DNA from 2 places in the Bradyrhizobium sp. WSM471 genome. Region 2 is predicted to be linked to the other one. Evidence: predicted binding sites of a transcription regulator. Region 2 holds the regulator's gene; the other holds the start of a gene.

Region 1 (14,842 bases), 3.6 Mb from region 2:
GTGGAATTCGCCGAGATCGCCAACGTGCCGGTCGTGCCCACGCTGATGGGGTGGGGGGCCATCCCCGACGACCACGTGCTGATGGCCGGCATGGTCGGTCTTCAGACCAGCCACCGCTACGGCAATGCCACCATGCTCGAATCCGATTTCGTGCTCGGCATCGGCAATCGCTGGGCAAATCGCCACACCGGCTCGGTCGAGACCTACACCAAGGGTCGCACCTTCGTGCATGTCGACATCGAGCCGACCCAGATCGGACGCGTGTTCAATCCCGATCTCGGCATCGTCTCGGACGCGAAGGCCGCGCTCGAACTGTTCGTCACCGTCGCCAGGGAATGGCGCCGGTCAGGCAGGTTGCGCGAGCGCCAGGCGTGGCCCGCTTCTTGCCGCGACCGGAAGAGGACGATGTTGCGCAAGAGCCATTTCGACAACGTCCCGATCAAGCCCCAGCGCGTCTACGAGGAGATGACCAAGGCCTTTGGCCGTGACACCTGCTACGTTTCCGTGATCGGCCTGTCGCAGATCGCCGGCGCGCAGTTCTTGGGCGTCTACAAGCCGCGCAACTGGATCAATGCCGGGCAGGCGGGACCGCTCGGCTGGACGCTACCCGCGGCGCTCGGCGTGCGCGCGGCGTGTCCTGATCGCGACATCGTCGCGCTGTCCGGCGATTACGACTTCCAGTTCCTGATCGAAGAGCTCGCAGTCGGGGCGCAATTCAATCTGCCCTACATCCACGTCGTCGTGAACAATTCCTATCTCGGTCTGATCCGCCAGGCCCAGCGCGGCTTCGACATGGACTACCACGTCCAGCTCTCGTTCGAGAACATCAATGCGCCGGAGCTCGGCGGCTACGGCGTCGACCATGTCGCCGTGGCCGAGGGGCTCGGCTGCAAGGCGATCCGTGTCACCGATCCCAAGGATTCGCAGGCTGCGTTCGCGACCGCGCGCGAATGGATGGCGAAGTACCGCGTGCCTGTCGTAGTCGAGTTCATCCTCGAACGCGTCACCAACATCGCGATGGGCACGGAAATCGACAACATCGTCGAATTCGAGGAGGTGCTGGATCTGCCGCTCGACGAGGTCGCGACCGCGCGGCCCGGCGTGCTGCAGCCGGCGGAATAGGGAACAGCATCATGCCGAAATTCGCCGCAAACCTCACCATGCTTTTCAACGAAATGCCGTTCGTGGACCGCTTCGCCGCAGCCAAAGCGGCGGGCTTTTCCGGGGTCGAGTACCTCTTCCCCTATGAATTCGACAAGGCGCAGTTGCGCGAGCAGCTCGACAGCCATGGGCTGACGCAGGTGCTGCACAATCTGCCGGCCGGCAATTGGGCGGCAGGCGAGCGCGGCATCGCGATCCTGCCTGATCGTACCAGCGAGTTCAGGGACGGCGTGTTTCGCGCCATCGACTATGCCAAAGCGCTCGATTGCGAGCAGCTCAACTGTCTCGTCGGCATCGCGCCTGTCGATGCCGACCCGCGCGAGCTCAACGAAACGCTGGTCGGGAATCTGCGGTTTGCAGCGTCGACTCTGGCGCGCGAGAACATCAAACTTCTGGTCGAGCCGATTAACACGCTCGACATTCCCGGCTTCTTCCTCAGCGGCACCGAGCAGGCCGTGCAGCTGATCTCCGAGGTGCGCTCCAACAATCTGTTCATCCAGTACGACATCTATCACATGCAGATCATGGAGGGCGATCTCGCACGTACCATGCAGGAATATCTGCCGCAGATCGCGCATATCCAGCTCGCCGACAATCCCGGCCGCAACGAGCCCGGCACCGGCGAGATCAACTATCCCTTCCTGTTCCGCCATCTCGACGCGATCGGCTATCGCGGCTGGATCGGTTGCGAATACAAGCCGCGCACCACGACGCTGGAAGGCCTGTCCTGGCACGCCACGCAGACTTTCGAGACCTGAGGAAACGCTGACATGATCGACATCGGCTTTATCGGACTTGGCACCATGGGACGGCCGATGGCCGGCCATCTTCTGGCCGCAGGCCATCGCGTTCTCCTGCACGATGTCGGGCCGGTCGCACCCGAGCTGATCGCCGCCGGCGGCGTTGACTGCAAGTCAAGTAAGGAGGTCGCGGAGGAGGCGGATGCGGTCATCATCATGGTGCCGGATACCCCGCATGTGGAGGCCGTGCTGTTCGGTAACGACGGCGTCGCGGGCGGCATTTCCAAGGGCAAAATCGTGGTCGACATGAGCTCGATCTCGCCGCTGGCGACCAAGGAATTTGCGAAGAAGATCGAGGCGCTCGGCGCGGATTATCTCGACGCCCCGGTGTCAGGCGGGGAGGTCGGTGCCAAGGCGGCAAGCCTCACCATCATGGTCGGTGGGCCCGAACGCGCCTTCAACACCATGAAGCCGATCTTCGACCGGATGGGAAAGAACGTCACCCGGGTCGGCGCCAATGGCGATGGTCAGACGACGAAGGTCGCCAACCAGATCATCGTCGCGTTGACGATCGAAGCGGTCAGCGAAGCGCTGCTGTTCGCGTCGAAAGCCGGTGCGGATCCGGCGCTGGTGCGGCAGGCCCTGATGGGCGGCTTTGCGTCGTCGCGGATTCTAGAAGTGCATGGTGAGCGCATGGTGAAGCGCAATTTCGATCCCGGTTTCCGCATCGAGCTGCACCAGAAGGATCTCAACCTCGCGCTTGAAGGCGCCCGCGCGCTCGGCCTGTCGCTGCCGAGCACGGCAGTGGCGCAGCAATTGTTCTCGTCTTGCACCGCGCATGGTGGCAAGGGCTGGGATCACTCGGCGATGGTGCGGGCGCTGGAACTGATGGCGGGGCACGAGATCGCCGCGGCCTGAACTGTTACCGGGTAACAGTCTCCGTTGTGGTTCTGCCTGGATCCGGCGGGGAACCGGAACAATGATCCGGCCCGGCGGTTGAAGGCGCACAACAATCACTGGAGACATAAGCACATGAAAACCCGTCTTGCGATTTCGTTGGTTGCCGCGTCGCTGCTGGCGTCCAGTGCGGCCTTTGCTCAGTCGACGACCGAACAGGGCGCCAGGAACGGCGCACGCGCGGGCGGCGACATCGGCGGCCCGGTCGGAGCGATGGTCGGTGGTACCGTCGGTGCGGCGGTCGGCGCTGGTCTGGAAATCCCGAATGCGATCCTCGGCGGAATTCCGCGCGACGATTCCGTCGTGGTCCACGAGCGCGTCGTGGTCGGCGAGCCCCTGCCGCCGACCGTGGTGCTGCGGCCCGTGCCGAATTACACCGAATATCGCTATGCAGTCGTGAACGATCGCCGCGTCATCGTGGAGCCGCGCACCCGCCGCGTCGTCAAGATCATCGACTGATCGATCAGAGCGTGAGCTTTGAAGAGACGGCCCTGCGGAGCGTCACTCCGCGGGGCCTTGGCTCGTCAGGGCCGAATTTGCACGAAACCGCGTCATGGCCCAATCGGTGATGGCTGCCAGCGCGAAGCCGACGCAGGTGGTGCCGGCATCGACCAGAAAGTCCTCCAACCGCGCATGCCGTCCCGGTGCCCAGAATTGCATCAGTTCGAGCAGGCCGATCAGCACCACGGCGATCGCCGTGGCCGACAGGCGGCGGCGCGGATAGGCGAGGCCGAAGGCTAGTCCCACCAGGACGAAGGCAAGGGCATGTTCGCCGTCCTGGCCAAGGTCGGAATGGGGCCGCAGGCCGGGCGGACCGAGGGTTGCAAAGGCGACGGCGGCGGCAAGCAGCCAGGCAGAGGAGCGAACCAAAATGGACATTCGCACCGCTTAGCACGGATTGCAGCCGCCTGCCGAGGCGCCAGGATCAGATCGCCGTGTAGTTAATGACGAAACGTTAAAGCGGCTCGCGCACGCCAAGGCCGTGCATGAAGCGTTCCCGGATTTGTACGGGATCGCGTCGGGTGGCGCCGACGCCGGGCTTGTCATCGATGCGGACGGCGATCAGGCTGGGCTCGCCGACCGACATGGCTTGCTCGACCAGACGCTCGAAATCCTCCTCGTCTGCGGCCCAGGCGCTGTTGGCAAGCCCGGAGCCGGTCGCGATGGCGACGATGTCAGCTACGTTCGCGGCCGGCGTCGGCTGCGCGCCGGTGATCTGGTAGATGCCGTTGTCCATCACGATCATGACGAGGTTCTTCGGCTTCAACGCTGCAATCGTCGAGAGCGCGCCGAGCTGCATCAGCAGCGAGCCGTCGCCTTCGAGCGCAAAGACGCGCCGGTCCGGCTGCGCCAGCGCCACGCCCAGCGCGATCGGAAAGGCGAGCCCCATGCTGCCGAGCATGTAGAAATTCTGCGGACGGTGGCCGGCGGCCCAGAGGTCGAAATTGGTGTTGCCGATGCCGCCGATCACGGCTTCCTCGTGCTCGAGTTTCGCGATCAGGCGCGAGGTGACGTCGAAGCGGTTCATCACTTTGGTGTTGCGCGCGTCGGTATTCATTTGGGCCGGCCTCACTTGTCGAACACCTTGCCGCCCGTGAGCAGCGGGTTGAGGATCAGGGCCACCGGCGCCTGCGTCGTGACGGCCTGCTTGATCGAACGGTCGGCAATGAATTCGAGCTCGTCGAGCCGGGTGATGGTGTGATGCTCCAGCGCCAGCGAATCCAGCACCGGACGCATGGTGCGGCAGACCAATGACTGGCCGTAGTTGAACTCGCCGAGCGTGCCGCGCTCGGACACGAACATGATCAGTGGAATCTGGTAGGGCACCGCGAGCGAGGCCAGCACGTTGGCGAGCGTCGCAAAGCCCGAGGTCTGCATCAACACCGCGCCCCGCCGTCCGCCCATCCAGGCGCCCGAGACGATGCCGACGGCCTCCTCCTCACGGGCGGTGGCAAAGGTGGTGAAGAAGGGATCGGCATGCAGGTTCTTGATCAGCGGCGTCAGCACGCGGTCGGGCACGTAGGGGACGAGGCTGATCTCGTTCCGCTTCAGCGTTTGTAGGATGATGCCGTGCCAGCTCTTGTCCCTGGAGGTCTGCGCCGCCTCGGACGAGGTTTGTTGCTCCGCAATCGGCATTGCGTTCTCCCTTCGGCCGCGCATGCTTCTTGGTCTTTGCCATTGTCTTGGGCGTTGTCTTAGCCCTTGTCTTGGCCGTCGCGGCGGTCTGCCGAACTTGACGCAGGCAGCGGGATTGTCAACATGTCCGGGCTGCACCGTGATCTGCGCCAGACGGCCTGCCGCGGCCGGTGCCGCCGTGTCATAAGCGGCAACAACAAGAGAACGGAGGAACGCATGACAGGAGTGCGCGAAGCGCTGGCCCTGCGGATCTCCTGGAGAGAGCCGGAAGGGTCCTGATGTCCGTCAACAGCAAGCGCGTCTTCTACGTCAAATATCTGGCCAACCCGATCTATATCGACATTCTGAAGGCGCGGCCCGATGTCCGGCTCGATCGCATCGAGAACGAGAGCCCCGAGGAGTATTTCGCGCCGATCATCGAAGTGGCTCATGTCTACCAGATCGGCGCGGCCCGTGACGAACTGGCCCCGCACTTTCATGTCGATGCTGCCTTCCTGAAGCGCGCGCCGAACCTGCTGCTCGTCTCCAGCAACGGCGCGGGATTCGATCCTGTCGACGTCGAGGCCTGCACCGATGCCGGCGTGCTGGTCGTCAACCAGTCCGGCGGCAACGCCCACTCGGTCGCCGAGCATGCGTTGGCGATGATGCTGACGCTGTCCAAGCGCATCATCCAGTCCGATCGCAAGCTCCGCAGGGAGTCCAACGTCAACCGCAACGAACTCGTCGGCAACGAGATCGAGCACAAGACCGTCGGCATCATCGGCCTCGGCAATGTCGGTCGCCGCATCGCCGCGTTTTGCAAGGGCCTGTTCGGCATGAAGGTGCTGGCCTACGATCCGTACCTGACGGCCGAGGTGATGGCCGAGCGGGGCGGCGAGAAGGTCGAGCTCGACGAGCTCTTGCGCCGCGCCGATTTCGTCTCGATCTCCTGCCCGCTCGACAAGGGCAGCCGCAACATGATCAGCGTGCGCGAGTTTGGGTTGATGCAGCCGCATGCGTACTTTATCACCACCGCGCGCGGCTTCATCCACGATGAAGATGCGCTGCTCCAGGCATTGCGTGACAAGCGCATTGCGGGCGCCGGTCTCGACGTCTGGTCCAAGGAGCCGCCGCCGCCGGAGCATCCGCTGCTCCAGTTCGATAATGTGCTGGCGAGCCCGCATACGGCCGGCGTCACGATCGAGGCGCGGCAGAACATGGGCCGGATCGCCGCCGAGCAAGTGCTGCAGACGCTCGACGGCAAGCGCCCGCCGCGCATCATCAATCCCGAGGTCTGGCCACGCTATGCGGAGCGATTCAAGCAGGCGTTTGGTGTGACGCCGGCGTAGTCGGCTGTCGCTTTGTCCTTCCGTGGGCGGCGCTCCTGCCGCCTAATGATCGGCGGGGGGGGGGAACCGCGCCCGACTTTGATCCGCGTCAAAATCTCCCTCCCGGATTCCGCCTAAATGGGATTAGAGTGAGCGCCGCCGGGGCAGGCAGGAGGTCCCATGTCAACTTATGTGGTCAGGTTCATGAAGGACGTGCTCGGCCAGTACGGCCGGCAGATCGAGGTGTGCCAGGGCACGCTCGAGATCGACGCTTCCGACGAGGACGAAGCCAGAGAGCGGGCGAAGGCGAGGTTTTGCGAGGACCAGGCGTTGCACCACTGGTCGTTGCATGCCGACCGCATCCAGGTCAGACCGGCTGACTTTCCATCGTGAGGGCCTAGCGCCGGGGCGCCGTGACAGGTGGCGCAGTGACGCCAGCGCCGAGCGAGCGCTGTACCATGACGGTGTCGGACCAGTGACCGTGGCGATAGGCGACACCACGCAGAAGGCCGGCGCGCGCGAAACCGAACTTCTCGTGCAACGCCAGCGAGGGGGCATTGTCGGCATCGATATAGCCAATCATCTGGCGGAAGCCGGCGGCTGCACAAGCATCGATCAATTCCTGGAGCAACAGCCGTCCGACCCCGCGGCCAAGATGCTCGTGGTGGACGTAGATCGAATGCTTGGCGGTGTAGCGATAGGCTGGACGCTTGCGGAACAGCACGGCGTAGGCATAGCCCACGACTTCGCCGCGGTAGGCCGCGACCAGATGCGGCAGGCGGGTCTGCTTCAGGTTCTTGCGCCGGTCGCGCAGATCGTCCGGCTCGGGCGCACCGGTTCCCTCGACGTCGCGCGGCACGCCGTTGCGGACGTGATGGCGGTAGATCGCCAGCATCGCCTCGACATCGCTCTCGCGTGACGGCCGGACCAGGACCGGCCCGTCATCCGGGCGCGCAACCGCAGTTTCGTTCATCGGCACCTACTCGGTAACGACGTAAGTATAGAGCCCGATGCGCCCCTGCGCATCGATCTCCTTGTAGACGCCCTGGATTTCTACGTCGAAGCCCGGGAACGTGTTGAAGCAGGTCTCGAACATCTTGAGATAATCCAGCATGGGCTTGGCCCGTTCCGTCAGCCGCTCGCCGGGCACGATGGTGGCGATGCCGGGGGGATAGACCACGAAGGGTGTGGTGGCGATACGGCCCGTGATCGCCTCGATCGGCAGATAGTCGACATCGTTGCGGAACAGGTAGCGCGCGGCATCGCGGGGCGACATCGCGATGTCAGGCATGTGCTCGGGCATGAACTGTCGCGCCTGAAGCGCGCTGACGTCGGCGGCGCGAAAGAATCGGTGCATCTCGCCGCAGAGGTCGCGCAGCCGCACGCCGGCATAGCGCGCCTGCCGCCGCTGGGAGAACTCCGGGATAACGTCCGCAAGCAGCGCATTGTCGTCGTGCAGCCGCTTGAAGGCGACGAGACCGGAGATCAGCGTGCCCGCCTTGCTTGCCTCGACGCCCGGGGTAAGCAGGAAGAGCAGGGAGTTGAGGTCGTTCTTCTCGGGGACGATGCGGTTCTCGCGGAGATATTGCGCGACGACCGGAGCGGGGATGCCGTGATCGACATAGCCGCCGGTGATGCGATCGAAGCCGGGCGTGAGCAGCGTCAGCTTGTTCGGATCGGTCATGGCGAAGCCCTCGCTGAGGCCAGGGAAGCCATGCCAGGCGCTGTCGGGGGAGAGCTGCCACAGCGCAGGATTGGTGGCGAGCTCGTCGGTGGAGAGTGTTTCCCAGGCGACGTTGTGCGAAGCGCCGGCGTGGCTGACATCGGGAATGGCGACGCGATCGGGGACGAAGGGTTCGAAGAACCAGCGCCGGTCCGGATTCTGCTCCTTCTCCTCGAACTCCCTGCGCATCGCGCGGATCTTCTTGCGCAGCTCGATGCCGAGCCGGATGGTGTCGTCCCACAGCACTTCGCCGGAGCGGCCCTTCATCATCTGCGCGCCGACGTCGAGCGAGGCGAACAGCGGGTAGAATGGCGACGTGGAAGCGTGCTGCATGAAACTTTCATTGAAGCGGCGGTGCTCGACGCGTCGCTTCTGGCCGCGGATGTGACGATCCTTGATGTGGATTTGGGATGCCTGCGAGAAGCTCGCAAGCTGCTTGTGGGTCGACTGCGTCGCGATGATCCCGGGTGCCTCGGGGGGAAGGTTCGCCAGCCCCATGGCGAAGCGGCCTGCATAGAGCGGGTGGAACTTCATGAAGCCGGCCCAGGCCTCGTCGAACAGGATGTACTCGCAGAGATGGCCGATGCGCTTCAAGATCATCTCGGCGCTGTGGATGGTGCCGTCATAGGTGCACTGCTCGACCACGGCGACGCGGAACGGCCGTTCCTTGCGCCAGGCGTCCTTGTCCGTGACCAAGGGATGATTGCGGATTGCCTCGCGCAAGGTTTTCTCGTCCAGCATGTCCCAGCGCATCGGGCCGATCAGGCCCCAGGCATTGCGGATGGTCGGCACGTAGACCGGGACGCCGCCATTGATCATCAGCGCGCCGTGATGGGCGGCCTTGTGGTTGTTGCGGTCGAACAGTACGAGATCGCCGTCGGTGACGAGGGCGCCGAGCGCAACCTTGTTCGAGGTCGAGGTGCCGTTGAGCACGAAATAGGTCTTTTCCGCGCCAAAGATCTGGGCGGCTTCCTTCTGTGCCTTCAACGCCGGTCCTTCATGGGTTAGGAGGTCGCCCAGGTCGAGCACAGAATTGTCGAGATCGTCGCGGAACACGGACTCGCCGAGATGTTCGACGAAGACCCGTCCGATGGGGCTGCGGTTGTAGAACACGCCGCCATTGTGGCCCGGACAGGTCCAGAGCTGGTTGCCCTCCTCGGCATAGTCGACCAGCGCGCCGAAGAACGGCGTCTTCAGCGTCTCCGCATATTGCTTCAGACGGCTGATCAGGTTCTTGGCGATGAAGGTCGGTGTCTCCTCCGACAGGAAGACATAACCGTCGATGAAGTCGAGCACCTCGACCGGGAGATCCTCGAACCGCTTGCGCCGGATCAGGAGGATGATCGGGAAATCGAGGCCGCGTCGCCGCATCAAATTGATCAGCGCCGAGGTCTTGCCCTCCAGGCCCTTCTTGCCCCAATCCACCACCATGCAGCCGATCGCGGCATCGGTCTGCACCGCCATCTCCGCGTCCTCCAGCTTGCGGGCGCGAACGACCTCGAAGCCGGAACGCTGGATCTCCTCGATGATCTGGTTGAAGCGCACGCCTTCGAGGTCGTCGGCGTCGAACACAGGTGCGGCGAACAGGAAGTTGAAGCGCTTGAAATAGTCCATTGTCCATCCCGAATGTGCGAGACCGACAGGTCTCGACACATTTGATGACAGCTGGATGACAGGGGCGCGATCCCGAGCGAGCCGGGTCGGATGACCGGCGGCTCAGTCGAGTAGCTTGTCCAGTGTGATCGGGAAGCGGCGGATGCGTTTGCCAGTGGCGTGATAGACGGCGTTCGCGATCGCGGCCGGGACGCCGACGATGCCGATCTCGCCCAGCCCCTTGATGCCGAGCTTGTTGATACGATTGTCCGGCTCGTCGACGAAGATCACGTCGATGTCGTGAACATCCGCATTCACGGGAATGTGGTACTCGGCGATGTTGGCGTTCATGATCCGGCCAAAGCGGTGATCCATCACCGTCTCCTCGTGCAGTGCCATCCCGATTCCCCAGACCACGCTGCCCATGATCTGGCTGCGGCCAGTCTTGGTGTTGAGAATCCGCCCGGCCGCGACGGCGCTCACGACCCGCGTCACGCGGATGACGCCCAGCTCTTCGTCCACCTTGACCTCGGCAAAGACGGCTGAATGGGTATTGCGCGCGTGCTTCTTGTCCTCACCGAACTGGTTGAGCTTTTCCTTCTCGATGCGTTCGACGCCGCCATGGCGCATCGCGTCGGCGATCGAGACCGCACGGCTGGTGTCGCTGGCCCCGGCAATGCTGCCGTCGATCAGGACCGTATCGGCCAACTCGGCGCCGGCAAGCGGCGAGCCTGGGATTTTCCCGGCCAGACCTAACAGCTCCTTGCGCACCTCCTCGGCGGCTGCGAGCACCGCATGTGCGCTCGAGGCAGCCATCCAGGAGCCGCCCTCGACCGGCGCCTGCGGCAGACTGGAATCTGCGAGCCTGACGCTGATGTTCTCGATCGGCAGGCCCAGCGCATCGGCCGCGACCTGCGCGACAATGGTGTAGGTGCCGGTGCCGATGTCGGATGCGGCGCAGGACACCTCGGCATGTCCGTTCGACGTCAGCACGATACGGACGGCGACCGGCATCTGCAGTGCTTCCCACACACCCGTCGCCATGCCCCAGCCGACCAGATCCTTGCCGTCGCGCATCGAGCGCGGTGCAGGATTGCGTTTGCTCCAGCCGAAGGCGTCCGCGCCGCGCGCGTAGCATTCGCGCAACTGCTTGCTGGTGTAGGGCAGGTTTTCGCTCTGGTCGCGATCCGAGTAGCACTTCAGCCGCAGTTCGATCGGGTCGAGCTTGAGTGCCACGGCGAGCTCGTCCATCGCGCATTCGAGCGCGCAGACGCCCGACGCCGCGCCCGGTGCGCGCATGTCGCAGGGCGTGGAGACGTCAAGGTGAACCAGCTTGTGGGAGAAGCGGCTGTTCGGGCTCTTGTAGAGCTGTTCGGCCCAGCCGGTATCGTTGCGTGCAAAATCCTCATAGCGCGAGGTGACGGCAGTGGCCTCGTGCGTGACCGCATCGAGCGTACCATCTGATTTCGCGCCCAGCGCGACGCGTTCGATGGTCATCGGCCGGTAGCCGAGCCCGTACATCTGCTGCCGCGTCAGCACGACGCGAACGGATCGCTTCAGCGCGAGCGCGCCGAGCGTTGCCAGTACCACCTGATATTGCGGCCGCAAGCCGGAGCCGAAGGCGCCGCCGACGTATGGCGAGACCACGCGAATGTCATCGGGCTTCTTGTCGAACACGCTGCAGAGAAATTTGTGGACGTTCTGGACGCCTTGGGTCTTGTCGTAGATCGTGAGCTTGCCACTGCTGTCCCAGACCGCCGTGGTCGCATAGAGCTCCATCGGGTTGTGATGCTCGGTCGGTATCACGTAGTCCGCCTCGTGGCGCACGTCAGCTCCCGCAAGGGCGGCTGCGGCGTCGCCGCGCGGCTTATGCGGCTTGTCCTTCTCGGCAGCGTTGCTGCGCTCGCCTTCGAGGTCGGTCGCAAAACCATGCTGCTCATATTCGACCCGCACCAGCGTCGCGGCGAATTTCGCGGTTTCCCAGTCCTCTGCGACGACAAGTGCGATCGGCTGGCCGTTGAACTTGATCGTGTCATCGTAGAGCGGGCGGAAAGGCGACCCGTCCGGTGCAACCTCGTCCTTCCAGGACTCGTCGTTGTCGGCGAGCGGCGGACGGTTCGCATGCGTGAGCACGTCGAGCACGCCCTCGACCTGCAGCGCCGCACTGCTGTCGAGGCGTGCAATGCGCCCGCGTGGAATGGTGGCCTCGACGACGAAGCCATGGAGGAGCCTGTCGGCCGGAAATTCGCCGGCGTATTTGGCGGCCCCGGTGACCTTGGCCCGGCCGTCCACACGCGACGTTGGCGTTCCGACATAAGCGTTCATGGGGTCCTCACGCGATCTTCTTGTGGGCCTGAGATTGCGGCGTGGCGTTCGCCGCCTGTGTCAGCGTCCGCACGATGGCGCGGCGTGCGAGTTCGACCTTGAAGCCGTTATGGGAGCGGGCCGTTGCTCCCTGGAGCAAGAGTTCCGCGGCGCGGGCGAAATGGTCGGGCGTCGCGGCCTGGCCGCGCAACGCCGCTTCGGCTTCGAGGCTGCGCCAGGGCTTGTGAGCCACGCCGCCGAGCGCCACGCGTGCCCCGCTGATCGCGTTGCCCTGCAATTCGAGCGCGGCGGCAACCGAGACCACAGCAAAAGCATAGGACATGCGGTCGCGAATTTTCAGATAGCTGTTGTTTTGAGCAAAGCCGCCCGGCGGGAGTTCGATCGCCGTGATGATTTCGCCGGTGCCGAGATTGGTATCGACATGAGGCTTGTCGCCGGGCAGCCGATGGAAATCGGTCAGCGCGATGGTGCGTTCGCCGGAGGGACCCGCGATGTGCACGCGCGCATCGAGCGCGGCAAGCGCCACGCTCATATCGGATGGATTGGTGGCGATGCAGGCGGCGCTCGTACCCAGGATCGCATGGTTGCGGTTCAGCCCGTCCATCGCCGAGCAGCCGCTGCCGGGATGTCGCTTGTTGCAGGGCGTGGCCGTGTCATAGAAATAAGCGCAGCGCGTTCGCTGCATCAGATTGCCGCCAACGGACGCCATGTTGCGCAATTGCGCCGAAGCGCCGGCCAGAATGGCGCTCGCGAGCAGGGGATAGCGCTGCTCGATCAATGGATGGTAGGCGAGGTCCGAGTTCGGCACCAGGGCGCCGATGCGCAAGGACCCGCCGGGTGTCTCCTCGACCTTGCGCAGCGGCAGGCGGGAAATGTCGATCAGCCGAGTGGGGCGTTCGACATTCTCTTTCATCAGGTCGATCAGATTTGTGCCGCCGGCAATGAGTTTTGCGCCGGGATCGGCGGCGAGCAAGCGGATGGCGTCGGCGACATCATTGGCTCGAGCGTACTGGAAGTTGTTCATGGCTGGCCCATTGCCTGCTGGATGGCGGCGACGATGTTCGGATAGGCGCCGCAGCGGCAGAGGTTTCCGCTCATCAACTCCCGGATCTCGTCGGCATCTTTGGCACGGCCTTCGGCGAGCAGTCCGGCCGCCGAACATATCTGTCCCGGCGTGCAATAGCCGCACTGGAAGGCGTCATGGTCGATGAAAGCCTGTTGCAGGGGATGCAGCGCGCCATCCTTGGCAAGACCTTCGACGGTCGTGATCTCCGCGCCGTCCTTCATGACGGCGAGCGTGAGGCAGGAATTGACGCGCCGGCCGTCCACCAGCACCGTGCAGGCGCCGCACTGACCATGGTCGCAGCCCTTCTTGGTGCCGCTCAGCGCAAGATGGTCGCGCAAGGCATCGAGCAGCGTGGTCCACGGCACGAGATCGAGCGTGTGACTGACGCCGTTGACGACAAGCTGAATCGGAATGCGTTCGGGAATCTGATGCGTGAGATCGCCCATGTCCTGCTCCCTGCGACGGCGACGATGCCGGACGTCAGCCGTGTCGACGCGGGGGGCACGCCTCCGACGGCCAATAGCGCCCAACGGACCACCGGCCGGTTGGTTCCTTGGAGGCAATTCGCCTTTCCGAGAGGTTGCGGTCAGCGCTTTGCTTCGCCGAACACCACATTCGGCACGGCGCGGTTGACAACCTCGCGCAGCGCGAAGCTCGATTGTACCCGCGCGACGCGCGGCAGGCGCGACAGCTCCATGCGGTGGATGCGCTCGAAATCCTGGATGTCGCGGGCGAGCACGATCAGAATGTAGTCGTCGGTCCCCGACATCAGGAAGCAGCGCACGACGGACGGGCATTTCACCACCTCCGCCTCGAACGCCTTCAACGCCTCGTCGCTCTGGCTTTCCAGCGCGATACGGACCAGCACCGTGGTGGTGAGGCCGAATTGTGCGAGGTCGAGTGCGGCCTGATAGCCCTGGATGTAGCCGTCGTCCTCGAGCGTCTTCTGCCGCCGCGCGAGCGCGGTGCTGGACAGGCCAACCTTGTTGGCGAGCTCGGTGTGGCTGGCCCGCGCATTGGTCGTGAGTTCCGCGAGAATGGCGAGATCTTTCCGGTCGAGGGCCAAAGTTTCGTTTCCAGCGTGAAAGGGCGTTTGCGCGCCGGAAACCGGCGCAGGGAGGCCAAAGCTAGCGGATATTTGCACGAAACCAAACCGGGCACGTCGCTACGATCATGAGGTGAATCAAAAGGAGGCCCGGGATGCGCGTCGGTGTGCCCAAGGAAGTCAAAGTGCAGGAATATCGCGTCGGACTCACTCCGGGTGCGGTCCGCGAATATGTCGCGGCGGGGCACGAGGTGACCGTCGAGACCGGCGCGGGCGGCGGCATCGGCGCCTCCGACGAAGTCTATCGGCGGGCAGGGGCCTCCATTGCCGAGAGCGCGCGCGACATCTTCGCGAAGTCCGACATGATCGTGAAGGTGAAGGAGCCCCAGAAAAGCGAGTGGGCCCAGCTCCGCGAAAGCCAGATCCTGTTCACCTATCTCCATCTCGCGCCGGATCCCGAGCAGGCCAGGGGTTTGCTCGCCTCCGGCTGTACTGCGATCGCCTATGAAACCGTCACCGACGCGGCCGGTCACCTCCCCCTGCTTGCGCCGATGAGCGAAGTCGCCGGCCGCCTCGCCATCGAGGCCGCCGGCGCCGCACTCAAGCGTTCGGCCGGCGGCCGCGGGCTGCTGCTGGGCGGCGTTCCCGGTGTGCAGCCGGCGCGGGTCGTCGTGCTCGGCGGCGGCGTGGTGGGAACGCAAGCCGCGCGCATGGCCGCAGGCCTTGGCGCCGAGGTCACCGTGATCGACCGTTCTATCCCCCGCTTGCGCGAACTCGATGATCTCTTTG
Region 2 (14,842 bases):
ACGCCGGCATTGACGACGGTGATGTCGGCGGTCGGATAGTGCCGGCGCAGCTGCGCGGCAAGGCGATTGGGATAGTTGAACTCCGGCGAGCTCGCGCCGAATCCCGCGGTCGAGGACGAGCCGAACGCGACGATGACGACGGGCTGGCCGGCGACGAGCTTGCCCGCGACGTGCGGCAGCGAGCCCATCGCCTTCGCGCCGCCCTTCGGCGACAGGCAGGGCACGCGGCTGAAGACGTCGCCGGCGGATTTCGCGACCTGCTTCACCTTGTCGATGGCGCGCGCCGTGATGCCGCGCTGGTCGGGGGACGTCGCTGCGACTGTGGTCTGGGACGGTGAAGCGGGAGCCGGATCAGCCGACTGCTCCGGGGCCGGCGTTGCCTGTGCGGCCTGCGTCTGCGCGTGCGACTGCGAGGCCGGACTCAGCACCAGCAGCAGCGCTGCTGCGGGCACAGCCAGCCATGCCGTCAGGCAAAAAGGGCGGAGAGAACTCATTAACGCTAGACCTCAATTTTGCTGCTGGGCCGGCTCCAGATGCGCAGCGTCGATCACGAACTGTGCCAACGCCCGGCCGAGGCAATCATGGACCTGTTTCGCCAGCTCAGGCCCGCGCGACGGGCTGAACAGGTCGAACTGCCCCTGATCATTCCACTGCCGCATGATCGCGAACCGATCGAACAGCGGAATATCGTGCTCCTGCGCCACCACCCGCATATTGTCGAGGTATGGCGGCACCGAGATCATGGTTTCGGTACGCGGACTGTACTGCAAGTTCATCAAGACGACGTCAGCCCCTGCCTTTTGCAACGCAACAACCCCTTCGGTCACCGCGCCACGAAAATCATCGGGATCGATGGCTCGGATAGCATCGACGGTCCCGGTCTGCCAGATGACCAAAGTAGGCGTTTTTGCTTCCATCAGCTTAACGAAGCTGGCGGCCGCCTCCTCGGCCGTCTTCTTGCTCTGTATTTCTACGGAGACGTGCACCGTCTCGGACGGCGGCAGCTTGTCCTTCAGGATGGTCTGCATCCGCGCCGGATAAGAGGCGTCCTCGGAAGCCGGGATCGTGGTCGAGCGACTGCCGATGACCAGGATTTCGAGCGGCTTGCCGGCCTTGATGGCATCGGCGACCTTGGGAAGCTGGCTTTCGCTGGTGAGCAGATAGGAGGGCACTTCACAGGCTGCGGGCACGGCTGAAGCAGCCGGCGCAGCATCATCCGCGCGCGCCGGAGGCGCGGCGAGACCACCGCACAGCAGGATCAGGCTCAGGAAAACCTTCGCCTTCATCAGCCCCCTCCCGCCATATCGGCGCTGCCGACGGCGCTTTTGGTTTTCGAACCGCTCTTGTCAGCCACCCGCTTGTACCACGAAATCAGCCAGGCCATGGCCCACATGATCAGGATTCCGGAGAGGCTAATTAGCGCATGCATGACCGGGCCGCCCGAGACTTCGGCCAGGATGAAATGTCCGGCAAAGGCGAGGAAGACGCCGAGACAGAATATCTCCAGGGAATGCGATCCGCACAGGATCAGCGGCCGCAGCCAGGGCGATTTCAGGCCGGGCCAGTCCCGCGGCAGGACGCGCACGGTGAGCGCGGCCAGCGCCAGGAAATGCGTGAAGCGCAGCACGTCCAGGTCGGCCTTGTCGATCGGATACATCCACTGCTCGAGCCGCTTCGGCATGAAGTGGGAGAGCTGCGGCACATACCAGGTCAGCGTCACGTAGAATGCCGCGACCAGATAGGCGATCGCGATCCACATCGTCACCCGCGAAGCCAGGATGCGCGACATCCGTCGCGCACCTCCGAGCGCGCACCATGCCCCGAACACGAACAGCAATTGCCAGGCGAAGGGATTGAAGGCCCAGAAGCCGTTCGGATAGGCCGACAGGTAGAGATCGTATTCCCAGGTCACCGCGTAGAGCGCGACCGAGAGGCCGAGCGTCACGTCGGGGCGCCATTTCATCAGCCACAGGATCAAGGGCAGCGCCAGCATCAGCACGATGTAGAGCGGCAGCACGTCCATGTTGACGGGACGGAAGCGCAGCAGCAGCGCCTGCACGATCGTGACGTCGGGCTGCTTGAGGAAATCCATGATGCCCATCTCTTCGGTGTAGAGCGGGTTCTCGAACCTGGTCGCGACGTAGGAGATTTCGGCAAGGAAGATCGTGAACAGGAAGACGTGGGCGACGTAGATCTGCCAGACGCGCCGCAGGATGCGCGCGGTGGCGACGACGATGCCGGACTCCAGCATCGCCCGACCGTAGACGAAGGCGGCGGTATAGCCGGAGATGAAGATGAAGATCTCGGTGGCGTCGCTGAAGCCGTAATTGCGGATCGTGAACCAGGTCAGAAGGCTCGGCGGCAAATGGTCGATGAAGATCAGCCACAGCGCCAGGCCGCGGAACAGGTCCAGCCGGAGCTCGCGCTCGCCGATGGCGGGCAGCGAAATCGCCGGCGCGGCCGCGCGCCGCTTCGCCCCCGCGGACTTGACCTCCACAGGTTTAGCGGTTCCGGCGATCGTCGATCCCGTCACTTGGTCGGCAATGGTCATCGGGGGCCTAAAAACCCTTCCGCAAATCGCGACGTGGCAAGGAGTGTACCGGTCCGGCCGTCATCTCGCAAAGCGACCGGATCACATGCAAGTACACTTTGACGTACCCTTGGACGTGTACTTCCCTGCGAATTCGGGCGGGACGATGTCGCCAGGACCGCCTCCAGCGTTTGGTTCCAGAGCGGTTTTCGGTATGATGGCAATCATGTACCGCGCCGTGACCCGCCAGATCGAAGTGACCGTCGAGCCGAACTTTGTTCCGGAGCAGTCGTCGGCCGACCGCTCCCGTTATTTCTGGGCCTACACCGTCGTCATCACCAATTCCGGCGACGAGACCGTGCAGCTCAAGACGCGGCACTGGATCATCACCGATGCCACCGGCCGGCAGCAGGAGGTGAAGGGCGAGGGCGTCGTCGGCGAGCAGCCGACGCTCGCCCCCGGCGAACGCTTCGAATACACCTCCGGCGTGCCGCTCACGACCGCCTCGGGCTTCATGACCGGCCGCTACCAGATGGTCAGCGCAACCGGCGAACGCTTCGAGATCGACGTGCCGACGTTCTCGCTGGACAGCCCGGACAACAAGCGGGTGTTGAATTGAGGGTGGCGGCGACGCGACCTTTTGGGGCAGGGCTTCCCCGATAGCGTCCCGACTCTCGTGTCCCGGACAAGCTGCAACGCGCAAGCGTTGCTGCGCGGAGCCGGGACCCAGGGGCGACACGGCCCAATGCGGATAGATGGGCCCCGGCTCTGCAGCGCACCGTCGAAGGGACGCTGCGCCGCGTCCGGGGCACGAGAGCGGATCGTCTTCGCGTTCATCTTCGACTTGCAGACACGCCTTTTCGTTCTCGCGGCCGATTTCGCCCGAGCCTTGCTTCGTCGCACCACCCTCAAATCCAAGAGGGCGCAGGGAAGGCCGGGTGCCGGCTGGCACCCACGGTCTGCTGCGCGAAAGGTGTAGCGCAAGAAGACCGCACAGCAGCATACAGGTGTAGCCAATCACTCGGCCTTCCCTGCGCAGTGGTTGGACGGCTTATGCCGTGCTCTCCCGGGAGCCGAGTTCCTTTTGGCCTCCCTCGCCCTCGCGAAATTCACCGGCATCGCGCCGGTTGGCGCAAGTGCCGCATTCGCCGGGGCTTGACCGTAGCAACGACGGCCAGGACCACACGGTTTTGCCGTACGCACGGCCCGCCATTTCGCCGCAGTTTTCCCAGCCCTGTCGACGGAGCCGGAAACTTACAGACGAGACTAAGCCTGACAGCGCCGCTCGTCGGAACGAAGCCTTGGGCTCACGGAGAGCAATCCGCCCTGCCCACGCCTTTCGCACCCGAACGCTGCCGCGTCCACCGCAAGCCCGGCTCGCGAACATGACGACCACAAGATCGCCCCTCAAGGATGAGCCGGGATGAGCGACATATACGCGATTTCCGAATTTCGGTAAAGTGGAATATTTTTGTGCGTATGGATTGACAGAGGGGCGACACAGAGGAGGTCCCGTAGCCCGGATGGAGCGCAAGCGTAGTCCGGGAAGGTGCCGAATGCCGGGCGAGCGGCCCCGGATTGCGCTGCGCTCCATCCGGGCTACGGGCTAACGTCTCACGCGTCCTCGACGCCCGCCTCATCCGGTGTGAACTCGTACACCGAGCTGCAGAACTCGCAGGTCACGACGACCTTGTCGTCCTTGACCATGGCGGCCCGGTCGTCGGACGAAAAGCTCTTCAGCATCGATGCCACCGCGTCGCGCGAGCAGGAGCATTGCGCCTTCAAGGGCAGCGGATTGAACACGCGCACGCCGCGCTCGTGGAACAGGCGGTAGAGCAGCCGCTCGCCGGACAGCTCCGGATCGATCAGCTCGACGTCTTCGACGGTCTCGATCAGCGAGCGCGCCTCGACCCAGGCATCGTCTTCAGCGACGGCATGCACTTCGACGCCCTCGGGCGCATCGCCGGGATGCAGATCGGCCTGCCGCGCGCGCTCGGGCGCCTTCGGCAGGAACTGCATCAGCATGCCGCCGGCACGCCAGCGATGCTTGCCGCCGTCATTCGAACGCCATTCCTCGCCGACGGCGAGGCGCACGCGGGTCGGGATCTGCTCGGAGCGCAGGAAATATTCGTGAGCGGCGTCTTCGAGGCTGCCGCCGTCGAGCGCGACCAGGCCCTGGTAGCGGCTCATGTCGGGGCCCTGGTCGATGGTCATGGCGAGATGACCGTGGCCCAGCAGCGCGCCGGAAGTCTTGCCGGAATCCTGGACTTCGCCGAGGCGCGCGGCGTCGTAGCGCGCATAGGCGCGCAGGCGATCCGGCGCCTGGTAGTCCACGACCAGGAACGACACCGGACCGTCGGTCTGCGCCTGGAGGATGAAGCGGCCCTCGAATTTCAGCGAGGAGCCGAGCAGCGTAGTCAGCACGATGGCCTCGCCGAGCAGCTTGCCGACCGGCGCGGGATAATCGTGCTTGGTCAGGATCTCGTCGAGCGCCGAACCAAGCCGCACCAGCCGACCGCGCACGTCGAGCGCGTCGACCTCGTAGGGCAGCACGGCGTCATCGATCGGAACCGCGGATGGCGCGCGAACCGGGCCTTCGGGCCCGGTTTTCATGTCAGGGGATTGGGAAACCATGGCGCTTATCTGGGGTCGGAAGGCGGAATTGGAAGGGGGGTTGGGGAACTGTACGAAGCAACCTCAACCTCGGTGTCGTCCCGGACAAGCGCTAGCCGCAGATCCGGGACCCATAACCACAGGATTACGCTACTGCGCGAGATGACAACTCCGAATCCTCGCCAAACGACTTCCTGTGGTTATGGGTCCCGGATCGGCGCTCCGTTCTGGACAACGCTACGCGTTGCCAGAAGCTGCGCTTGTCCGGGACGACGATCATATGTGAGGTGGCCGCCGGGATTCCAGCGAGATCACTTCACCTCGTCGAAGCACCAGGCCAGAATGCCCTTCTGCGCGTGCAGGCGGTTTTCGGCCTCGTCGAACACGACGGATTGCGGACCGTCGATCACCTCGTCGGTGACCTCCTCGCCGCGATGGGCGGGCAGGCAGTGCATGAACAGCGCATCGGGCTTGGCCAGCGACATCAGCTGGGCATTGACCTGATAGGGCTTGAGCACGTTATGGCGGTGCTCGCCTTCCTTGTCGCCCATCGACACCCAGGTGTCGGTCACGACACAATCGGCGCCGCGCACGGCGGCTTCGGCATCCGTGCCGAGCATGATCGGCGCGCCGGTCGCCTTGATGAAGTCGCGCATCGCTTTTTTCGGCGCGAGCTCCGGAGGCGTCGCGACATTGAGCTGGAACTTGAAGCGCTCGGCGGCGTGCGCCCAGGAGGCGAGCACGTTATTGTCGTCGCCGGTCCAGGCCACGGTCTTGCCCTCGATCGGGCCGCGATGTTCCTCGTAGGTCATGAGGTCCGCCATCACCTGGCAGGGATGCGAGCGCCGCGTCAGGCCGTTGATGACGGGGACGGTAGCGTTCGCAGCGAGCTCCAGCAGCGCATCGTGATTGAGGATGCGGATCATGATGGCATCGACGTAGCGCGACAGCACGCGCGCGGTGTCGGCGATGGTCTCGCCGCGACCGAGCTGCATCTCGGCGCCGGTGAGCATGATGGGCTCGCCGCCGAGCTGGCGCATGGCGACATCGAAAGACACCCGCGTCCGCGTCGAGGGGCGCTCGAAGATCATCGCCAGGGTCTTGCCTTCGAGCGGCCTGACCGGCTGATGCGCCTTCTGCTTCGCCTTCATCGCGGAGGACGCGGCCAGCATGCGCTTGAGCTCCGACAGCGGCAGCTCGTTGATATCGAGAAAGTGCTTCGGTGTTTTCTTGGGTGCTTTATCGGGCGACTTGCTCATCAGCTTGCCGCCCGCTTGTTGCCGGACAACGCGGTGCAGGCGCGCTCGAGCCGCCCGACGCTGTCCTCGATCTCGGCTTCGGTGACGATCAAAGGCGGCAGGAAACGCACGACATTGTCGCCGGCACCGACGGTGAGCAGCTTTTGGTCGCGCAAGGCGGCAACGAGATCGCCGGAAGGCACCACGGCCTTGATGCCGATCAGGAGGCCCTCGCCGCGCACTTCGCTGACGACATCGCTATGACGGTCGATCACGGAGGCGAGCTTCTGCTTCAGCAGCAGCGACATCCTCTGCACGTGGTCGAAGAATCCGGGCTTGAGCATGACGTCGAGCACGGCGTTCGCAGCGGCGATCGCGAGCGGATTGCCGCCGAAGGTCGAGCCGTGCGAGCCCGGCGTCATGCCGGACGCCGCTTCCGCGGTCGCAAGGCAGGCGCCGATCGGAAAGCCGCCACCGAGCGCCTTGGCCAGCGACATCACGTCGGGTTCGACGCCAAGGCGGCGGTACGCGAACAGATCGCCGGTGCGGCCCATGCCGGTCTGCACCTCGTCGAAGGCGAGCAACAAACCCTTCTCGTCGCAGAGCTGGCGCAACGCCCTCAAGAAGGCGGGCGTTGCCGAACGCACACCGCCTTCGCCCTGGATCGGCTCGATCAGGATGCCGGCGGTCTGCGGACCGATCGCCTTTTTCACCGCGTCGAGATCGCCATGCGCAACCTGGTCGAAGCCCTCCATCGGAGGGCCGAAACCTTCGAGATATTTTGCCGAACCCGTCGCGGCCAGCGTCGCCAGCGTGCGGCCGTGGAAGGCGCCTTCGAAGGTGATCATGCGATAGCGGTCTGGATGGCCCTTTGCCGCGTGATAGCGGCGCACGACCTTGATCACGCATTCCAGCGCTTCGGCGCCGGAATTGCAGAAGAACACGAAGTCCGCGAAACTTTCATTGCACAGGCGCGCGGCGAGCTTTTCGCCGTCCGGGCTCTGGAACAGGTTCGACATGTGCCAGAGCTTCGTGGCCTGCTCCTGCAACGCCGCGACCAGCGCCGGATGGGCATGGCCAAGCGCATTCACCGCCACCCCGGAGGTGAAATCGAGATAGCGCTCGCCGTTGGTCGCGATCAGCCAGCAGCCTTCGCCACGCTCGAAACCGAGGTCGGACCTGGCGAAAACGGGGAGCAAATGCGGCGCTGCGCTGTTAGTCATGACGGTCACTTGAATGTTGCGGACGGCGTGAGCGTGCATTGCGCAACGCACCATCGACCGGCCCGGAAAACGAAACGTGCCGCCTCTTGAGGGCGGCACGCACGACTATCTTAGGCCTGGTGAAACGGGTGTCAATGCCGCCCGGAAAGCCTCGCGAAACGCTGAATCCGTAGTCTTGCGGTGCCGATTTTGCGGGATTTAGCCACGGAACATGTGGAAGCGAGTCGGCGGACTCTTGCGCGGGAGTCACGCCATATTGTAGCGTTTGGATTGTCAGATACGACATCTCGTGCAGTGGTTCTGATCTTTAAGTCCTTATGTACCGGCGTAAACGTTCGGGCGTTCAAGACGCGCCCGGCGAGCCTTAAGGGATTCTGGCGGCACGGGTTTTTGAAGGCTTAGGCATTCGCTGCGAGGCCCCAGGATGGCTGGCGCGCAGCGAGGGAAAGGGTGCAATGACGGTTTTGACCTGGTCCGATGATCGCGTCGAGCAGCTGAAAAAGCTCTGGGAGGCCGGACTTTCGGCCAGCCAGATCGCGGCGGAGCTCGGCAATGTGACCCGCAATGCCGTGATCGGCAAAGTGCACAGGCTCGGCCTTTCGGGCCGCGCCAAGAGCCCATCATCGGCAGCGCCGCGGCCGCGCAAGGCGCGCCCCGCGCAGCACATGATGCGGGTGAGCCGCCCGATCTCGCGCGGCAACACCGCGCTGGCGCAGGCGTTTGAGGTCGAGGCGGAGCCGGATCCGGTCACCTACGACAACGTGGTGCCAATGAGCCAGCGGCTGTCGCTGCTGGAATTGAACGAGGCGACCTGCCACTGGCCGGTCGGCGATCCCTCCAGCCCGGACTTCTTCTTCTGCGGTGGAAGGGCGCTGTCCGGCCTGCCCTATTGCGCCCAGCACTCGCGCGTCGCGTACCAGCCGGCGTCGGATCGGCGCCGCGCACCGGTGAAGCCGGGTCCGCGCTAATCACGGCAAGTCGTCGCGCGAAGACAGTTCAATTGGAGTGTCGTCCTGGCGAAAGCCAGGACCATACTCCGAGCACGCAGTTGTTGCGCGAAAGGGGTCACTCCGAGTCTTCGCCAAACCACTCCCTGTGGTTATGGGTCCCGGATCAGCGCTCGCTTCGCTCGCTTGTCCGGGATGACGGCTGAGAACCTCAAGCCTGCAACCCTACACCTGCTCCGCCTTCGCGAAGCGATCATCCAGCGCGTAGCCGGCGCCGCGGACGGTGCGGATCGGGTCCTGCTCGCGGCCGAGATTGAGCAGCTTGCGCAGGCGGCCGATATGCACGTCGACGGTCCGCTCGTCGATATAGATGTCGCGGCCCCAGACGCTGTCGAGCAGCTGCTCGCGCGAGAACACCCGCCCCGGGTGCTCCAGGAAGAACTCCAGCAGGCGATATTCGGTCGGACCGAGATCGATCGGCCGGCCCGAGCGCGCCACGCGGCGCTTGTCGCGGTCGAGCTCGATGTCGCCAAAAGCAAGGACGGTGGCGAGCCGCTCGGGGCTTGCGCGCCGCAGCAGGCCCTTCACGCGCGCCAGCAGCTCCGGCACCGAGAACGGCTTGACGATGTAATCGTCGGCGCCGGTCGCAAGACCCCGCACCCGCTCGCTCTCCTCGCCGCGCGCGGTGAGCATGATGATCGGGAGCTGCTTGGTCTCGGGACGGGTGCGAAGCCGCCGGCACAATTCGATGCCTGACAGGCCCGGCAGCATCCAGTCGAGCACGATCAGATCGGGAATGTGCTCCTTGAGACGGGTGTCGGCGTCGTCGCCGCGCATCACCGTCTCGACGTCATAGCCGTCGCCTTCGAGGTTGTAGCGGAGAAGCTCGGTCAGGGCTTCCTCGTCCTCAACCACCATAATGCGTGCGCCCATCGGGTCGTCGCTCCTTAAGTGTTCGGTACCGTGTTGGCGAAGGTCGTCATGTCGCCCTTCGGCCGCTTGTCGGTGATCGCCTGGCCCTCGATCATGTAGAACACGGTCTCGGCGATGTTGGTGGCGTGGTCGCCGATCCGCTCGATGTTCTTGGCGCAGAACATCAGGTGAATACAGAACGAGATGTTGCGCGGATCCTCCATCATGTAGGTGAGGAGCTCGCGGAACAGCGAGGTGCAGATGGCGTCGACTTCCTCGTCGCCCTTCCACACCGCCATCGCCGCCGGCAGATCATGCGCGGCATAGGCGTCCAGCACCGACTTGACCTGCTGCTGCACGAGGTCGGTCATGTGCTCGAGGCCGCGGAACAGCTTGAGCGGATGGAAGTCCGTCTCCAGCGCCGCGACGCGCTTGCCCATGTTCTTGGCGAGGTCGCCGATGCGCTCGAGATCGGTCGCGACGCGCATGGCGCCGACGATCTCGCGCAGATCGACCGCCATCGGCTGGCGGCGGGCGATGGTGAGCACCGCGCGCTCCTCGATGCGCTTCTGCAGCGCGTCGAGCTCGGTGTCGGTGGCGACGACGCGCTGCCCGAGCGGGACGTCGCGGCGGATCAGTGCGTCGACGGACTCGACGATCATGCGTTCGGCGATCCCGCCCATCTCCGCAACCAGGCGGGTGAGTTCCTGGAGGTCGGTGTCGAAAGCCTTTGCGGTATGTTCGGAAGCCATGTCGCGTCTCCTAGCCGAACCGGCCGGTGATGTAATCCTGCGTGCGCCGGTCGGTCGGCGACGTGAAGATCTTGCTGGTATCGTCGAACTCGATCAGCTCGCCGAGATACATGAAGGCGGTCTTGTCGGAGACGCGCGCCGCCTGCTGCATGTTATGGGTGACGATCGCGATCGTGTAGTCCTCGGACAGCTCCTGGATCAGCTCCTCGACCTTGGCGGTCGAGATCGGGTCGAGCGCCGAACAGGGTTCGTCGAACAGGATCACCTCGGGCCGCACCGCGACGGTGCGGGCGATGCAGAGGCGCTGCTGCTGGCCGCCGGAGAGCGACAGACCGGAGGCGTTGAGCTTGTCCTTGACCTCGTTCCACAGTGCGCCGCCGCGCAGCGCCTTCTCGACGCGGCCGTCCATCTCGGACTTCGATATCTTCTCATAGAGACGGATGCCGAACGCGATGTTCTCGTAGATCGTCATCGGGAACGGCGTCGGCTTCTGGAACACCATGCCGACGCGGGCGCGCAGCAGATTGAGGTCCAGCTTGCCGTCGAGGATATTGGTCTGGTCGAGCATGAGCTGACCGGTGGCGCGCTGGCCTGGATAAAGGTCGTACATCCGGTTGAAGATGCGCAGCAGGGTCGACTTGCCGCAGCCCGACGGACCGATGAACGCCGTGACGCGATTGGCGCCGAGCGTCAGGTTGATGTTCTTCAGCGCGTGGTGCTCGCCGTAATAGAAGTTCAGGTTGCGCACCGTCACCTTCGGAGGCGCCTCCGGCAGCGCCGCCGTCTGCGGCAGACCCCCGGCCGCGCTCATCGACGATAATGAAAGATCACTCATTTTGCGGTCCTCTCGGCGCCAAGGATGCGCGCGCCAATATTCAGGGCAAGAACGGTCAGGGTGATGAGCAGCGCACCGCTCCAGGCCAGCTGCTTCCAGTAGGCATAGGGGCTCTGCACGAAGTTGTTGATGGTGACAGGCAGGTTCGCCATCGTCTTGTTCAGGCCGAGGCTGAAGAACTGGTTCGACAGCGCGGTGAACAGCAACGGCGCGGTTTCACCGGCGACGCGGGCGGTCGCGAGCAGCACGCCGGTGATGAGGCCGGAGCGCGCGGCGCGATAAGCGATCCGCTTGATCACCAGCGAACGCGGCAGGCCGAGCGCCGAGGCCGCCTCGCGCAATGCGTTCGGCACCAGCAGCAGCATGTCCTCGGTCGTGCGCAGCACCACCGGGATCACGATGACCGCGAGCGCGAGTGAGCCCGCGATCGCGGAGAAGCCGCGCATCGGCACCACCACCGCGCCGTAGATGAACAGGCCGATGATGATCGAGGGCGCCGAGAGCAGGATGTCGTTGATGAAGCGGATCACCGAGGTCAGCTTGTCGTTGCGGCCGTATTCGGCGAGGTAGGTGCCGGCAAACATGCCGAGCGGCGCGCCGATGCCGACGCCGATCACGGTCATGATCAGCGAGCCGACGATGGCGTTGAGCAGGCCGCCCTCGTTCGATCCCGGTGGCGGCGTGTTCTCGGTGAACAGCTGGACATTGAGTCCCGCCAATCCGTTGTAGAGCAGCGTGATCAGGATCAGCGCGAGCCAGGTGACGCCGAAGGCAGTTGCGGCGATGCAGAGTCCGCGAACCACGATGTCCTTGCGGCGGCGGCGTGAATAAATCGGGTTCATGGCGCTAGTTCCCCGCCTTCTTTTCCAGCCGCATCAGCATCAGCCGCGCCGCCGCGAGCACGAAGAACGTCAGCACGAACAGCAGCAGGCCGAGCAGGATCAGGCCGGACTGGTGCAGGCCGTCGCTCTCGGCGAACTCGGATGCGATCGCCGCCGAGATCGTGGTGCCGGGGGCGAAGATCGACGAGGAGATCCGGAACGAGTTACCGATGATGAAGGTCACTGCCATGGTCTCGCCGAGCGCACGGCCCAGCGCCAGCATGACGCCGCCGATGACGCCGACGCGGGTGTAGGGGATCACCACGCTGCGGACCACTTCCCAGGTGGTGCAGCCGACGCCATAGGCGGCTTCCTTCAGCACCGGCGGCACCGTCTTGAACACGTCGACCGAGATCGAGGTGATGAAGGGCAGCACCATGATGGCGAGGATCAGCGCGGCATTGAACAGGCTGAGATAGGACGGGGGACCCGCGAAGATCGCGCCCAGCACGGGCACGCCGTCGAAGATCTTGATCATGAAGGGCTGGAACGTGTTGGCGAGGAACGGACCCAACACGAAGAAGCCCCACATGCCGTAGATGATCGAAGGGATGCCGGCGAGCAGCTCGATCGCCATGCCGATCGGGCGGCGCAGCCATTGCGGGCAGAGCTCGGTGAGGAAGATCGCAATGCCGAGACCCACGGGAATGGCGATCAGCATCGCGATGAAGGACGTGACGAGCGTGCCGTACATCGGGCCGAGCGCGCCGAGCACCGGCGGATCGGCGGAGGGCGCCCAGCGCTGCGTCCACAGGAACGAGACCCCGAATTCCTTCATCGCCGGGAAGGCGCCGACGATCAGCGAAATGATGATGCCGCCGAGGATCAGAAGCACCGAGATCGCGGAGAGCCGCGTGATCCAGTAGAAGGTGACGTCGCCGAGCTTGAACGCGCTCAATGCCTTGGCGCGATCGTACGGTCCGGCGTCGTCGATTACATCGCTCTGAACGGCCATCTCTGCCACGCCGGTCCCCTGTACTAAAATATTATACGTTTTTTGTTGGTCCGTGCCCCGGATGCGGCGCAGCGCATCCGGGGCACGAGCGTCGCGAACCTAGCTCTTGATTTCGGCAGCCCAGGTCTTCTCGATCAGCTGAACGACCGGGTCCGGCATCGGGATGTAGTCGAGCTCTTCAGCCGCCTTGTCGCCGTTCTTGAAGGCCCAGCGGAAGAACTTGATGGCTTCCTGCGAGGCCGCCTTGTCGGTGGCGTCCTTGTGCATGAGGATGAAGGTCGCCGCCGTGATCGGCCAGGACTTCTCGCCGGGCTGGTCGGTCAGGATGACGTAGTAGCCGGGAGCCTTGGCCCAGTCGGCGTTGGAGGCGGCCGCCTGGAAGGCTTCGACGGTGGGCTGCACCGGCTTGCCGGCCTTGTTGACGAGACCGGTGTAGGTCAGCTTGTTCTGCTTGGCATAGGCGTACTCGACGTAGCCGATCGAGTTCTTGGTCTGGCTGATGTTGCCGGACACGCCTTCGTTGCCCTTGGCGCCGACGCCGACCGGCCACTCGACCGCGGTACCCTCACCGACCTTGCTCTTCCAGTCCGCGCTGGCCTTGGCGAGGTAGTTGGTGAAGTTGAAGGTGGTGCCCGAACCGTCCGAACGGCGGACCACGGTGATGGCCTCCGAGGGCAGCTTCACGTTCGGGTTCAGCTTCTTGATCGCGGCGTCGTCCCATTTGGTGATCTTGCCGAGATAGATGCTGGCCAGCGTCTCGCCGTCGAACACCATCTCACCGGGCTTCACGCCCTCGATGTTGACGACGGGAACAATGGCGCCCATCACCATCGGCCACTGGACGAGGCCGTCCTTCTCGAGCTGCTCTGCCTTGAGCGGCGCGTCGCTGGCGCCGAAGGTCACGGTCTTGGCCTGGATCTGCTTGATGCCGCCGCCGGAGCCGATCGACTGATAGTTCAGACCGTTGCCGGTCTCCTTCTTGTAGGCGTCAGCCCATTTGGAATAGATCGGGAACGGGAACGTCGCACCGGCACCCGTGATGTCGGCAGCAAAGGCCGCCGTCGTCGATGCGGCAACCAAGCCAGCAGCAACGATCGTTTTGAGGAAATTCATGCTGGTCTCCATACAGGGGAGCGAAGCGCCATCAGCGCCCGATCGCGCTCCCCGTGCCGTCCCTTTAGGAGCGGACAGCTGAGCTTTTACGAAGGTTTGGTGACAGTCGGATGACAGTGTTAAGTGGCTGAAATTGCTGGAATTTAGCTCAGAGCCGCAGGCTTGCCCTGGGGAAAACAGGCGGTGAAAGTGGCGCCCTGTCTGGGCACGCTTTCAATCAAAAGCCGCCCGCGATGACGGTTAAGAATATGTTTCACCAGCGATAATCCGAGGCCCGTGCCGCCCTGCGAGCGGCTGTCGCCGACATCGACCCGGTAGAAGCGTTCGGTCAACCGCGGCAAATGTTCCGGCGCGATGCCGGGGCCGAAATCCCGGACCAGGACCCGGATTTCCTGAGTTCCATCAGGGGCGGCGCCTGATATCAGCGACACGATGATGCGACCGCCGGAGGCGCCGTATTTGAGCGCGTTCTCGATCAAATTCTCGAACAGGCGGAGCAGCTCCTCGCGGTCCCCCGCGATCAGCACCGGGGTCTCAGGCAGCTCGGTCTCGACCTCGACCTGGCGTTCCCGCGCCAGCGGCTCAAGCCCATCGGCGACCTGCAAGATGATCGGCAGCAGGTCGACCAGGGTGTCGGGCCGCACATGGGCCGACAGCTCCACCCGCGATAGCGACAAGAGATCGTCGATCAGGCGCGCCATCCGGGTGGCCTGATTGTGCATGATGCCGAGGAAGCGCTCGCGCGCCTTGGGATCGTCCTTGGCCTGGCCCTGGAGCGTGTCGATGAAGCCCGACAGCGCGGCCAGCGGCGTGCGCAGCTCGTGGCTGGCGTTGGCGACGAAA

Evidence for each region. The regulator PhoB, encoded in region 2, activates phosphate uptake and scavenging genes when phosphate is short. The targets are predictions, from matches to a motif close to TGTCATNNANCTGTCAT.
Region 1: the regulator PhoB is predicted to act here: its motif matches at 9,683-9,699, upstream of BRA471DRAFT_RS14600 (Orn/Lys/Arg decarboxylase N-terminal domain-containing protein).

The regions. Positions count from the first base shown of each region.
Region 1 covers NZ_CM001442.1:3,350,898-3,365,739, forward strand. The annotation lists gene gcl (glyoxylate carboligase) at 1-1,122, shown strand, start outside; gene hyi (hydroxypyruvate isomerase) at 1,134-1,919, shown strand; gene BRA471DRAFT_RS14560 (2-hydroxy-3-oxopropionate reductase) at 1,932-2,819, shown strand; gene BRA471DRAFT_RS14565 (DUF1236 domain-containing protein) at 2,934-3,317, shown strand; gene BRA471DRAFT_RS14570 (antibiotic resistance protein VanZ) at 3,360-3,737, opposite strand; gene BRA471DRAFT_RS14575 (thiamine pyrophosphate-dependent enzyme) at 3,814-4,416, opposite strand; gene BRA471DRAFT_RS14580 (thiamine pyrophosphate-binding protein) at 4,428-4,994, opposite strand; gene BRA471DRAFT_RS14585 (hydroxyacid dehydrogenase) at 5,273-6,322, shown strand; gene BRA471DRAFT_RS38855 (hypothetical protein) at 6,482-6,694, shown strand; gene BRA471DRAFT_RS14595 (GNAT family N-acetyltransferase) at 6,699-7,274, opposite strand; gene BRA471DRAFT_RS14600 (Orn/Lys/Arg decarboxylase N-terminal domain-containing protein) at 7,281-9,638, opposite strand; gene BRA471DRAFT_RS14605 (xanthine dehydrogenase family protein molybdopterin-binding subunit) at 9,741-11,942, opposite strand; gene BRA471DRAFT_RS14610 (xanthine dehydrogenase family protein subunit M) at 11,950-12,966, opposite strand; gene BRA471DRAFT_RS14615 ((2Fe-2S)-binding protein) at 12,963-13,454, opposite strand; gene BRA471DRAFT_RS14620 (Lrp/AsnC family transcriptional regulator) at 13,595-14,074, opposite strand; gene ald (alanine dehydrogenase) at 14,209-14,842, shown strand, end outside.
Region 2 covers NZ_CM001442.1:7,508,272-7,523,113, forward strand. The annotation lists gene BRA471DRAFT_RS34375 (SGNH/GDSL hydrolase family protein) at 1-494, opposite strand, end outside; gene BRA471DRAFT_RS34380 (hypothetical protein) at 507-1,286, opposite strand; gene BRA471DRAFT_RS34385 (OpgC domain-containing protein) at 1,286-2,551, opposite strand; gene apaG (Co2+/Mg2+ efflux protein ApaG) at 2,757-3,149, shown strand; gene BRA471DRAFT_RS34395 (Hsp33 family molecular chaperone) at 4,145-5,164, opposite strand; gene argF (ornithine carbamoyltransferase) at 5,455-6,402, opposite strand; gene BRA471DRAFT_RS34405 (aspartate aminotransferase family protein) at 6,402-7,604, opposite strand; gene BRA471DRAFT_RS34410 (GcrA family cell cycle regulator) at 8,060-8,572, shown strand; gene phoB (phosphate regulon transcriptional regulator PhoB) at 8,777-9,484, opposite strand; gene phoU (phosphate signaling complex protein PhoU) at 9,499-10,215, opposite strand; gene pstB (phosphate ABC transporter ATP-binding protein PstB) at 10,226-11,050, opposite strand; gene pstA (phosphate ABC transporter permease PstA) at 11,047-11,892, opposite strand; gene pstC (phosphate ABC transporter permease subunit PstC) at 11,897-12,886, opposite strand; gene pstS (phosphate ABC transporter substrate-binding protein PstS) at 12,986-13,999, opposite strand; gene BRA471DRAFT_RS34445 (ATP-binding protein) at 14,143-14,842, opposite strand, start outside.